DNA from 4 places in the Dickeya fangzhongdai genome. Region 1 is predicted to be linked to each of the others. Evidence: predicted binding sites of a transcription regulator. Region 1 holds the regulator's gene; each other region holds the start of a gene.
What was found. The regulator PurR, encoded in region 1, represses purine synthesis genes. The targets are predictions, from matches to a motif close to CANGCAAACGTTTGCNTG.
Positions count from the first base shown of each region.

Region 1 (3,155 bases):
CGCCCCAGCCGCAGCCGATATCCAGCAGGGTCATGCCGCGGCGCAGCTGCAGTTTTTCGCAGATCAAGCGCAGCTTGTCCTGCTGTGCCTGCTCCAGGGTTTCGGCCTGTTTCCAGTAGCCACAGGAGTACTGCATATAAGGGTCAAGCATCAGGGTGAAAAGATCATTACCGAGGTCGTAATGCTCCTTGCCCACGATCCAGGCCCGACGGCGGGACTGCAGGTTGGTCAGCCGCGCCATCAGGATCCGCAGCGTATCGCGCCAGCGGTGAGGGAGCTGGTTTTCCAACCCGGCGCGCAGCACGCGGTGGAAAAACATGTCCAGCCGCTCACACTCCCACCAGCCATCCATATAACTTTCGCCCAATCCCAACGAGCCTTCGCGCAGCACGCGCTTATACATGTCGGGATTTTTTACCTGAATATCAAACGGGCGTGAACCGTTAATGACGATGTCGGCGGCCGACAGCATTTCATTAACAATCTGGAACCAGGATAGGTTAGGGGTACCCAGTTCCTCCACATAAGATGAACTCATAACTTCTCCCTACCTTGCCGGAAAAATGCCTTTGCAAGGAAAAACATTAGACAAATGTACCCACGGAGGGCATTCGGTGGACCCAATCCATCGTCTACCCCTGAACGTCTCAGAGGAAAATAAGAGAAAAGCCGGTACGAAAGGCGTCTATCCCTGGCCGTAACAAAAAGGTGCAGCGGTCAACAGGCAGGATAGAAAAAGTAAGGCGATGCATGAGGCCAAAAGCATCGTCTGATCATGATTATTGTCGTCAACGACAGTGACAAGTGTATGACTGCTTTAACCCGACGACAAGATTCATTGGGTTAAAGCAGCACGTTAAGTCATGAGCTCAACAGCGATAGCATGCGCCGGCACCATGTGTGGTGCGGCCTGCCGCTTGATTGAATAGCCAGACAGAGATAACGGAATCGTCTGAATTTTAACGACGGTAATCGAGGAACGGGCCGTCGGCGACGGAGCGGCGTTCGATCAGCGTCGGATGCACTTCAATGGTCTGGGCTTCCTCGCGTTTGCTGGTAATGCGGTCGAGCAACATCGAGAAGGCCGCCTGTCCCAGTCGCTCCTTGGGCTGGTGGATGGTGGTCAGCGCCGGGGTAAAATACCGGGAGTGACGAACATTGTCATAACCGATCACCGAAATATCCTGCGGTACGCGCAGCCCCAGTTCGTCGGCGGCGCAAATGGCGCCCATCGCCATGATATCGCCGCCGCAGAACACCGCGGTCGGACGCTGTTTCTGGGCCAGAATCTGGTGCATCGCCTTGTAGCCGGATTCCGGCTCGAAGTCGCCCTGAACCACCCATTCTTCCCGTAGCGGAATGTCGGCCTCTTTCAGCGCTTTCAGGAAACCCAGATAACGCCCACTGCCGGTATTGCGCCCGAGAGAACCGGGAATGGCGCCGATGTCGCGGTGGCCGCGCTCAATCAGGTAACGTCCGGCCATGTAGCCGCCGGCAAACGCGTTATCGATAATGGTATCGGTAAAATCGCTGTGGGCTTCGCCCCAGTCCATCACCACCATCGGGATATGGCGGTAATCCGCCAGCATCGATAGCAGTTCCGGCGGGTACTCGGCGCACATCACCAGCAGGCCGTCGACCCGTTTTTGCGCCAGCATGGACAGGTAGGCGCGCTGTTTGTCCTGATTATTATGGGAGTTGCACAGGATCAGCGTATAGCCTCTGGCGTAGCAGCTGTTTTCCACCGCCTCGATGATTTCGGCGAAATAGGGCGCCTCGCTGGATGTCGCCAGCAGGCCGATGGATTTGGTGTGGTTGACTTTCAGGCTGCGGGCCACCGCACTCGGCGAATAATGCAATTCATCGATGGCCGCACGCACCGCAGCCTTGGTCTCTTCGGCGACGAAACGTGTTTTATTGATCACGTGTGATACGGTTGTGGTCGAAACGCCCGCGCGTTTTGCCACATCTTTGATCGTTGCCATCTAAAGTGACTCCTGAACTCATCTGTTACAGTAGCTTGTCTGTTACAGCAGTAAATATGTTGTTAATCGTTTGCCTGCGTGAATTCTTCTCCTGCCAGACAACAAGGCAACATTTCAGGAGGAGACATGCCGAGGTGTGTAGCTTGAAGGGAGGGCTGACGCTTCGACCAACGCAGTGTATACAGTAAACTGCGGATTTTGGCCGATTTAGAGCAAAAGTGGAAGAGGCAATTCGTTTTATCTCTGTGACGCAGAAACCGGTTTTTTGACGCTCGCCGGGTGATAATAGACCTATGCTTTATAATGTTTCCCCCGTCTGCCGGATAGGGGATTGATTCAGACATGACAGGATGACGGCGATCATCAGTCACATACAGGAGAATACTATGGATACCAACTTGAAAATGTCGCTGTTCACCACTGTGGCTTCACTGGCGATGATCATCATCTTTAGTCTGAGCGCGGTATTGAACTGACGGCGTGGCGCTAGCGGCGCCTGGAACGTCAGCGGCGCATCGTTGCCGTTAAAGACAGGAAAACAAAAAAGGGGCGTGATGCCCCTTTTGTCGTATTGAGAACGGCCATTCCAGCGGAAGTTGTTTAGCGAATGGTTTTCGGCGTGACCACGCGACGGGCGCCGACGTAGTGATCCTGCCAGTAGTCCTCGCTCAGTTTGCTGATTTTAATGTCAGAGCCGGAACGCGGCGACTGAATGAAACGACCATTGCCGAGGTAGACGCCGACATGGTCGGCGGCGCCGCGGTTGGTTATCCGAAAGAACACCAGGTCGCCGCTTTCCAGCTCGCTTTTCTTGATAGGCGCGGCGTCACGTAAGTGGTACATCTCATTGGCGGTTCGCGGAATCGGGATTTTCACCACATCTTTATACGCGTAATACACCAGTCCGCTGCAATCGAAACCGGAGTAGGGGGTCGCGCCGCCCCAGTGGTAGGGCTTGCCGATTTGGCTCATCAGCTTGTTCATGGCGGTCAGTTTGGCATGCTGGTAGCGCTTTTGGTGAGCGGCGCTGATGGTCAGAGCGGCTTTATCCTGCCGGCCTTTTTTACTCTTGCCGTGTGGTGATGCGCTGGCGCTTTCTTCTCCGACGACGGCAGACTTGCTTTTTTTGCTTGCCGTTTTAGCAATCACGGTTTCGTGCGCCTTATGACT
Region 1 is NZ_CP025003.1:2,973,675-2,976,829, reverse strand. Features, by position in the region: gene cfa (cyclopropane fatty acyl phospholipid synthase) at 1-538, opposite strand, end outside; gene purR (HTH-type transcriptional repressor PurR) at 960-1,985, opposite strand; gene cydH (cytochrome bd-I oxidase subunit CydH) at 2,372-2,461, shown strand; gene CVE23_RS13280 (C40 family peptidase) at 2,586-3,155, opposite strand, start outside.

Region 2 (3,155 bases), 110 kb from region 1:
ACCCATGTCCACATTTGGTGAAGAGCGCCGTACTAACCCGTTTGTGCGCGATACTGACTGATTCCCATTGTATTGGGCAATAAAGAGGCCAGCATATTTGCTGGCCTCTTTGTCTGCATGCGCCCTTTAAAAAGGGCGGCAAGTATCATTACAGCACTGCAACGATGGCTTCGCACAGCGGCGCCATATTTTCCGGTGTCATGCCCGCCACGTTGATTCGGCCGGAGTTCACTGCGTAAATCCCAAATTCGTTGCGCAGACGCAGCACCTGATCCTTGCTCAGTCCACTGAAAGAGAACATGCCATTCTGATTGATGATAAAGGAGAAATCCTGATTGGCGCCTTTTTCCTGCAGCGTACTGACGAACAGGTGACGCATGCGCTGAATACGTTCACGCATTGCCGTCAGTTCCTGTTCCCAGATGTTACGCAGCGACTCGTTGGCGAGCACCGTCGCCACAACCGCCGCACCGTGTGACGGTGGGTTGGAATAGTTGGCGCGGATCGCCGCCTTGACCTGGCTGAATGCGGTGTCGACAGTAGCGGTATCTGCCGCCACGATAGTGCAGGCGCCGACACGCTCGTTGTACAAGCCAAAGTTCTTGGAGTAAGAACTGGCGACGATTAATTCTTTGTGTTTGGCGGCAAAAATGCGCAACCCTTCGGCGTCTTCATCCAGACCACGGGCAAAACCCTGATAGGCGAAGTCAAACAACGGCAGCCAGCCTTTTTCCAGCGCCAGATCGGCCAACTGCGCCCACTGCGCTTGTGTTGGGTCGATGCCGGTGGGGTTATGACAACAGCCATGGAACAGCACAACATCGCCGGCCTGAGCCGCATTGAGGCTGGTCAGCATACCGTCGAAATCCAGCGCGTGGTTAACCGCATCGTAGTAAGTGTAATCACAGACTTCGAGGCCGACGGCAGTGAAAATATTTTTGTGGTTCGGCCAGCTCGGGTTACTGACCCAGATACGCTTGGCGCTGGTCTGGTTGGCAATGAAGTCTGCGGCGACACGCAGGCCACCGGTGCCGCCCGGCGTTTGTGCGGTGCGTGCTCGTTTATTCGCAATGATCTCGCTCTGCTTACTGAACAACAGTTCCTGAGTGCAACGGGCAAATTCCGGTATGCCATCGATACTCAGGTAGTTTTTGGTGGTTTCTGTTTCCAGCAACAGCTGTTCCGCTTTTTTAACACTGGTGAGTACCGGCGTCTTACCTGTTTCGTCTTTATAGACACCAATCCCCAGATTGATTTTATGAGGACGCTCGTCAGCGCGAAACAGGTCGGCCAGCCCAAGAATCGGGTCGGCAGGTGCGGCAGAGATTTTTTCAAACATTGCGAAGTAATCCATGACAGAGAGTAAACAGAAATAGCAGGTTAACGCCAGCGCCCGGCTTTGCCAACCGTTTGCATCAAAAGAAACGGAAATAATGGCGGGAAGGAATGTGGTGGTATAAATACCCAGTAGAGAAGAAGCAGACGAGATACCGCAGAAATAATAAAGCCAGGAACATGTCCTGGCTTTGCCTCTTTACGTTGAAAACGTAAAAGGGATTAGAACTGGTAGGTCAGGCCGGTGAAGACGCTGTTGCCGGTTCTTACGCTGTACGGGTTGTTATCGTTGTCGATCAGGTTGATCGCGTATTCAACAGAGGCGGACAGATTCTTGTTGAAAGAATAAGTCGAACCCACGCTGACATACTTGAGGACATAACCGCTGGTACCTGCACCTGCGCCGGTTTCGTCATCTGCTTTAGCAGAGACGTAAGCCAGAGACGGTTTCAGACCGAAATCGAAGGTATACTGTGCAACAGCTTCAAAGACTTTGGTTTTATCAGCGAATGCAATATTGGCTGCGTTAACGAAAGTCAGGTTGCGGTACTGACCGTAGGTTGCGGCAACGTATACATTGTTCGCATCATATTTCAGACCGGTAGCCCAGGCTTCAGCTTTCTTGCCTTCACCCTGTGCCAGCTGCGCATCAGTGCGGTCCACGGCTTCATAAGAAGCGATGATACCTACGCCAAACGGAGCGGTGTAAGAAGAAGAAACACCCCAGCCGTCGCCATTCTGGCGTTTCAGAGCACGTTGCGGGTTGGAAGAAGAAACAGAGCCATCACCAGTGCGTTCATTTTTGGCCTGATACTGCAGACCAAAGTTCCAGCCATCAACCAGACCGAAGAAGTTCTTGTTGCGATAGGTCAATACGCCAGAGTTACGGCCAGTAATGGTATCGGTGTAGCTGTTATCACCGCCCCATTCCGGCAGTACGTCGGTATAAGAAATACCGTCATAGGCGATGCCTTTGTTACGGCCGTAATCCAGAGAGCCAAATTGGGCAAACTTCAGACCGGCATAGGCATAGCGGGTTTTGCCTTTGCTGCCGTTGGTGTCTTCACCTTCGCTGCCATTGAATTCATATTCGAAACGACCGTAACCAGTCAGGTCGCTATTGATTTTGGTTTCGCCAGTGAAACCTAAACGGGCGTAGGTTTTGTCACCGTCGCCAAACAGCGTTTTGCTCTGATCACCGAAAATGTAACCTGCATGCAGTTTACCGTTCAGATCCAGTTTGTTGCCGTCTTTGTTGTAGATTTCAGCGGCGTTTGCTGCACCAGCAGCCAACAGCGCCGGGATAGCCACTGCCAGAATATTACGTTTCATCATTATGAATACCCTCATTGGTCATATCATCTCGGTTACAGGCAAAAATTCGTCACTAATGGAACTTTCAACCAGTACCGATGTCTTTTGTACCCGGAGGCAGTGTTTCATCCACTATAAGGTTTATCCACCTCACAAATGATACCAAATAGCACTTTGTGAAACAGAAAGAAACTCAATGTTTCAATATGTAAATTTAACTGTGTTTCTGAGTTTTTATCAGACCAATCGGATAGAAAAAATGTAAACATTAATTTTTCTTAAGATTTAAAGGTGATATGGATGATTCTAAAATGAACATAATTAGCGATGTCATTCTTTTATTTTCATAAAATTGCAATGAAAGTCACATTTTATCGCAATGTATGTTGTGGAGAATGAAAGCGGCAAAAATGAGTTATGCATTAGCAATGTATAACTATTTTTAATTATTGTGACGCATGTGGCATAATTAAAAACGCTGGTTGCCGAAGCAAACCAGCGTTTTC
Region 2 is NZ_CP025003.1:3,086,858-3,090,012, reverse strand. Features, by position in the region: gene CVE23_RS13660 (MBL fold metallo-hydrolase) at 1-61, shown strand, start outside; gene CVE23_RS13655 (amino acid aminotransferase) at 149-1,339, opposite strand; gene CVE23_RS13650 (porin) at 1,558-2,670, opposite strand.
Region 2: the regulator PurR is predicted to act here: its motif matches at 1,400-1,417, upstream of CVE23_RS13655 (amino acid aminotransferase).

Region 3 (3,155 bases), 530 kb from region 1:
ACCGCCCAGTTCTTCATCAACGTGGTGGACAACGACTTCCTGAATTTCAAATCTGAAAGCGTAAACGGCTGGGGTTACTGCGTGTTCGCCGAAGTGGCGGAAGGCATGGACGTGGTCGACAAGATCAAGGCTGTGTCCACCGGCCGCAGCGGTATGCATCAGGATGTACCGAAAGAAGACGTAGTCGTTACCAGCGTAACCGTCAGCGAGTAACGCCGGCTGCATGACCACGCTGTTTATTAGCGATCTGCATCTGAGCGAACAGGAACCGGCGATCACCGCCGGTTTTCTGCGTTTTCTGCGTGAAGACGCGCCCGGCGCCGACGCGCTCTACATCCTCGGCGATCTGTTCGACGCCTGGATTGGCGACGACGACCCGGCCCCGCTGCACGCCACGGTGGCGCAGGCGTTAAAGACGCTGGCCGACACCGGCGTACCCTGCTATTTCGCCCACGGCAACCGCGACTTTCTGCTCGGCGCGCGCTTCGCCCGCCAGAGCGGCCTGCAGTTGCTCGCCACGGAAACGGTGCTTGACCTCTATGGCCGTCGCACGTTGCTGTTGCACGGCGATACCCTGTGCACCGACGATCACGCCTACCAGAACTTCCGCCGCAAGGTGCATAACCCGCTTATCCAGCTGCTTTTCCTGTGGCTGCCGTTGTCCCTTCGTCTGCGCATCGCCGCCCGTATGCGTGCTGCCAGCCAGCAGGCCAACCAGCACAAATCCATGACCATTATGGACGTCAACGCCGATGAAGTGATGGCCCGCCTGCGACACCATCAGGCCACGCTGATGATCCACGGTCATACCCACCGCCCGGCGATTCATCCGATCGATCAGGCCGGCGTGTGCGCCGAGCGCGCCGTGTTGGGCGCCTGGCATCAGGAAGGTTCTCTGCTGCGGGTGACCGCGGACGACGTCCGTCTGATTTCATTTCCGTTGTAACGCGACGTTTACACTGATTCCCCCCCTTAACGGCCCATTTCATCGCCACGCAACCGTTTTCCTCCCCTCTGGCTCATGGTATGCTCTACGCCCTCGCGACCTGCGGCTCCGGTTTCAGGTCGCCGTTGCACCGCGCAATGACCGCATCATGCACGATTACTGTCATGCACGATCATCTACTGTCATGCACGATCATCGACATGAATCACCACCGTCATGCAAACCACAGGAGCATTACAGGCATGTCATCCAACGCTGCCCCGGCGAAAATCGCTATTGTCATGGGTTCAAAGAGTGACTGGGCCACCATGCAGTTTGCTGCAGAGATCCTCACCACGCTGAATCTGCCCTATCACGTTGAAGTCGTCTCCGCGCACCGCACGCCGGATAAACTGTTCAGCTTCGCCGAACAGGCGGACCAGAATGGCTTTGACGTTATTATCGCCGGCGCGGGCGGCGCCGCTCACCTGCCGGGTATGCTGGCGGCTAAAACCCTGGTGCCGGTGCTGGGCGTGCCGGTGCAGAGCGCCGCGTTAAGCGGTGTCGACAGCCTCTATTCGATTGTGCAGATGCCGCGCGGCATTCCGGTCGGCACCCTGGCCATCGGCAAAGCCGGCGCCGCTAACGCCGCCCTGCTGGCCGCGCAGATTCTGGCGCGTCACGACCGCGAGCTGGCTTCTCGTCTGGCCGCCTGGCGTCAGGCGCAGACCGACGAGGTGCTGAACCACCCGGATCCGCGGGAGGATGCATGAAACCGGTTTGCGTACTGGGTAACGGCCAACTGGGCCGTATGTTGCGCCAGGCCGGCGAGCCGCTGGGCATCGCCGTTTATCCGGTCGGGCTGGATGCGGAGCCGGAATCGGTGCCGGTGCAACACAGCGTCATCACCGCTGAAATCGAACGCTGGCCGGAAACGGCGCTGACCCGCCAGTTGGCGCAGCACCCGGCGTTCGTCAACCGTGATATTTTTCCGCGTCTGGCCGATCGCTACACCCAAAAACAACTGCTGGACGAACTGAATCTGGCCACCGCCCCCTGGCAGTTGCTGGCCTCGGCGCAGGAGTGGCCGGCGGTATTCGCTGCGCTGGGCGAACTGGCGATCGTTAAACGCCGCGTCGGCGGTTATGACGGCCGCGGTCAGTGGCGTATTCGTCCGGGCGAAGAGCATAGCCTGCCTGCCGACTGCTACGGCGAGTGCATCGTTGAACAGGGCATCGCGTTTTCCGGCGAGGTATCGCTGGTCGGCGCGCGCAACGCAAAAGGCGACTGCGTATTCTACCCGCTGACCCGCAACCTGCATGAAGACGGCATCCTGCGCGCCAGCGTGGCATTGCCGCAACCGCAGCCGCACCTGCAACAGCAGGCGGAACAGATGCTGTCGGCCATTATGCATCGTCTCGGCTACGTGGGCGTGATGGCGATGGAATGCTTCGTGGTGGGCGATCGCCTGCTGATCAACGAGCTGGCGCCGCGCGTGCACAATAGCGGCCACTGGACGCAAAACGGTGCCTCCATCAGTCAGTTCGAACTGCACCTGCGCGCGATTCTCGACCTGCCGTTACCGGCCCCGGTCGTCGCCAGCCCGTCGGTGATGGTCAACCTGATCGGCACCGACGTGAATATCGATTGGCTGGCGCTGCCGTTGGTGCACCTGCACTGGTATGAGAAAGAGGTACGTCCAGGCCGCAAGGTGGGTCACCTGAACCTCAATCACCCGGATGCCGCGCTGCTGAATCAGACGCTGCGCGCACTGGCGCCGTTGTTGCCGGACGCCTATCAGTCCGGGCTGGTATGGGCCCAGCAGCAACTGAGCTGCTGAGTCATTTAATGATACTGGCGGGCCGGCGTCGGCTCGCCGGTACCTGAAGCAAGATTTTTACGTGACATTATGATGATTGGGTTTATTATTTTCACCGTCTCCAAATTAAATATGTTTCATTGGTTATTTATTTCACCTGTCGCTATTTCTCATGAAATATATTTACGCTTTATTACCCCCTCAATTAACCGCATTAACGCATCAAAAAAGATACCGTCGAAAATAAAAAATTTAACGCATCAATCCTGATATTTTATTTTTAATTAATTGGGGTTAAAATAATTGACCTTAATTCATTTGTGTGATCGCCTCACTATTATTCCTCAACGGTCAGGATATAGAATGCAGCCACAAAAAAGATTACCCCGATTCACATGATGTCTCGTGTGA
Region 3 is NZ_CP025003.1:3,508,474-3,511,628, forward strand. Features, by position in the region: gene ppiB (peptidylprolyl isomerase B) at 1-213, shown strand, start outside; gene lpxH (UDP-2,3-diacylglucosamine diphosphatase) at 224-946, shown strand; gene purE (5-(carboxyamino)imidazole ribonucleotide mutase) at 1,189-1,698, shown strand; gene purK (5-(carboxyamino)imidazole ribonucleotide synthase) at 1,695-2,765, shown strand.
Region 3: the regulator PurR is predicted to act here: its motif matches at 993-1,010, upstream of purE (5-(carboxyamino)imidazole ribonucleotide mutase).

Region 4 (3,155 bases), 1.3 Mb from region 1:
CAGTGGATCGGTTCAATATAGGTGGCGTCGGCCATCTCCGGGTCGGTCATGATAGTGGCCGGGTTGGAGTTCACCAGAATCACGCGGTAGCCTTCTTCGCGCAGCGCTTTACACGCCTGAGCGCCGGAGTAGTCAAACTCGCACGCCTGACCGATCACGATCGGGCCGGCACCGAGAATCAGGATACTTTTTATGTCTGTACGTTTTGGCATTTTTCGCTCCTGCGAACCCGTTTACTCACCGCCGCGCCGGCGTTTTCGCCTTGTACTTTTATCGCAGCGTGACTAAACGGATTCTGATTATTTGGTATGGCTACGGTAAGACTCAATCAGCTCGATGAAGTGATCGAACAGCGGCGCGGCGTCATGGGGGCCGGGGCTGGCTTCCGGGTGACCCTGGAAGCTGAACGCCGCTTTATCGGTGCGGTGAATGCCCTGCAGCGAACCGTCGAACAGCGACTTGTGCGTCGCGCGCAGCGTGGCGGGCAGAGACGTCTCATCTACCGCAAACCCGTGGTTTTGTGCGGTGATCATCACCCGATTGCCGTCCAGATCTTTGACCGGATGGTTGCCGCCGTGGTGGCCGAATTTCATTTTGATGGTTTTAGCGCCGCTGGCCAGCGCCAGCAACTGGTGGCCCAGACAGATGCCGAACACCGGAATCTCGGTTTCCAGGAAGGCTTTGATCGCGTTGATGGCGTAATCGCACGGCTCCGGGTCGCCGGGGCCGTTGGACAGGAAAATGCCGTCCGGATTCAGTTTCAGCACGTCTTCCGCCGGGGTTTGCGCCGGCACGACGGTCAGGCGGCAGCCGCGATCCACCAGCATACGCAGGATATTGCGCTTCACGCCATAATCGTACGCCACCACGTGGTACGGCAGTTCACTCTCTTCTTTCGCCGCCGGCAGCTCGCCTTCCAGCGTCCAACTGCCCTGTAGCCAGCTATAGCTGGAACGGGTGGTGACTTCTTTCGCCAGATCCATACCTTTCAGGCCGGGGAAGGCTTTGGCCTTTTCCAGCGCCAGCGCCGCATCCGGCGCATCGCCCGCGATGATGCAGCCGTTCTGCGCGCCTTTTTCACGCAGCAGTCGCGTCAGTTTGCGGGTGTCGATATCCGCAATCGCCACGATGTTGTTGCGCTTGAGGTAATCAGACAGGCTTTCTTCGCTGCGGTAGTTGCTGGCAATCAGGGGTAAATCGCGGATAACCAGGCCCTGAGCATGAACGGCGGGGGATTCTTCATCGGCTTTATTGGCGCCGACATTACCGATATGGGGATAAGTAAGAGTGACAATCTGGCGGGAATAGGAAGGATCAGTGAGGATTTCTTGATAACCGGTCATTGACGTATTGAAAACCACTTCCCCCACCGCCGTTCCCTCTGCCCCAATGGCCCGACCGTGGAATTGGGTTCCGTCTTCCAGAACCAATAGCGCTGACTTAATCAAAACACCCTCCAAGGAATAAAAAATCACGTTATTTGCATATTAATTCAGATTTGACGTACTAAATCAATGCAAAAACCACCTGTAAGGCAAATTTTTGGCAAATTGCGCGCATTTTAATGAGGCCCCTGACCGTTGTCTAGCCAAACCGGATTTTTTTTCACTATTTTATGGCTTCAGGAGCTAATGTGCGGTCATACCCGCAAAAACACACATCAACTATCGGAAGTAAACGGTTGCCAGCGCCAATGAGTGATGAAATGATTAAAATCACGCCAAAAACGGCAACCGGAATCGTAAATGGCTAACGCACACCGGAGAAAAAGACAGATAACACCGATAAAAATCGGTTTTGATGAAAAATAAATACCAAACCAACATTTTCACATAAAAACAATGGCGCCAAACTTAGCGCCATTAAAATCAATAGATTAAAGACAGGAAGATTTTCACCTGTTATATATCATCAAGCCCCAGCACATCTCTCATATCAAAAAGACCATGATTACGAGAGCTTACCCACAATGCGGACCTGACTGCGCCATTTGCAAACGTCATTCGGCTGGAAGCCTTGTGCGTTATCTCTATACGCTCACCGACATCCGCAAACATAGCGGTATGTTCGCCCACGATATCGCCGGCCCGAATGGTGGCAAAACCGATGCTTTTCGGCTCACGTTCGCCGGTATAGCCTTCACGTGCATAAACCGCGCATTGCTTCAGATCGCGGCCCAGCGCCCCGGCGATCGCTTCGCCCATCGCCAGCGCGGTGCCCGACGGCGCATCGACTTTGTGGCGGTGGTGCGCTTCAATGATTTCAATGTCCGTGTAGTCGCCCATCACTTTGGCCGCTTTTTCCAGCAGCTTGAGCAACACGTTCACCCCAACGCTAAAGTTGGCGGCAAATACAATCCCAATGTCGGCGGCGGCCTGCTGGATCGCGGCTTTACCCTGATCGTCAAACCCCGTGGTGCCAATCACCATCCCTTTACCGTGCTGACGACAAAAAGCCAGGTGGCTCAGCGTGCCTTCCGGACGGGTGAAATCGATAAATACATCGAAATCGTCAACGACCGCCTCAAGACTGCTTTGTACGGTGACATCCGTTTTACCTGCGCCGGCCAGTTCTCCCGCATCGCTGCCCAGCAGGGACGAACCTTCACGTTCCAGCGCAGCACCCAGCACTACGCCATCCATCTGCAACGCAGCCTGAATCAACTGCCGTCCCATGCGGCCACCCGCTCCCGCGATGGCGACGCGGATTTGTGCATCACGCATATTCGTACTCTTTATCTGTTGATGAATGAGAAAACGTTATCAGGTTAACCAGCCCGGCCAAGGGCTGCCAGCCGAAAACGCCAATAATTAGAAATTTATGACAAAACAGCGGAGATATCAGTAAAAGCTATCGATTAGCCAGAGCCTTCCGGCCGCCGCGGTTATCCACCGCCGGCGAGTAAACTGCCCCCGCAGGTATTCATATCGCCAGCGCCTATTCATGACGCTGGCCGACGGCGCATCGTTACGAGACAGCTTAGGGCGCCAGCGCCAACACCTGCGCCACCCAGGCGCGGAAACCGTCCACATCCAGCGCTAACGCCACCTGTGCGTTGGCCAGGCGATTCAGCCGATGTTGAAGATCCACCACTGTGGTGCCCGCGGTGTACTCGCCCCGGGTTTCCACCGCCACAAAACAGTGTGCCAGAGTAA
Region 4 is NZ_CP025003.1:4,280,767-4,283,921, forward strand. Features, by position in the region: gene carB (carbamoyl-phosphate synthase large subunit) at 1-212, opposite strand, end outside; gene carA (glutamine-hydrolyzing carbamoyl-phosphate synthase small subunit) at 300-1,448, opposite strand; gene dapB (4-hydroxy-tetrahydrodipicolinate reductase) at 1,902-2,723, opposite strand; gene rihC (ribonucleoside hydrolase RihC) at 2,980-3,155, opposite strand, start outside.
Region 4: the regulator PurR is predicted to act here: its motif matches at 1,671-1,688, upstream of carA (glutamine-hydrolyzing carbamoyl-phosphate synthase small subunit).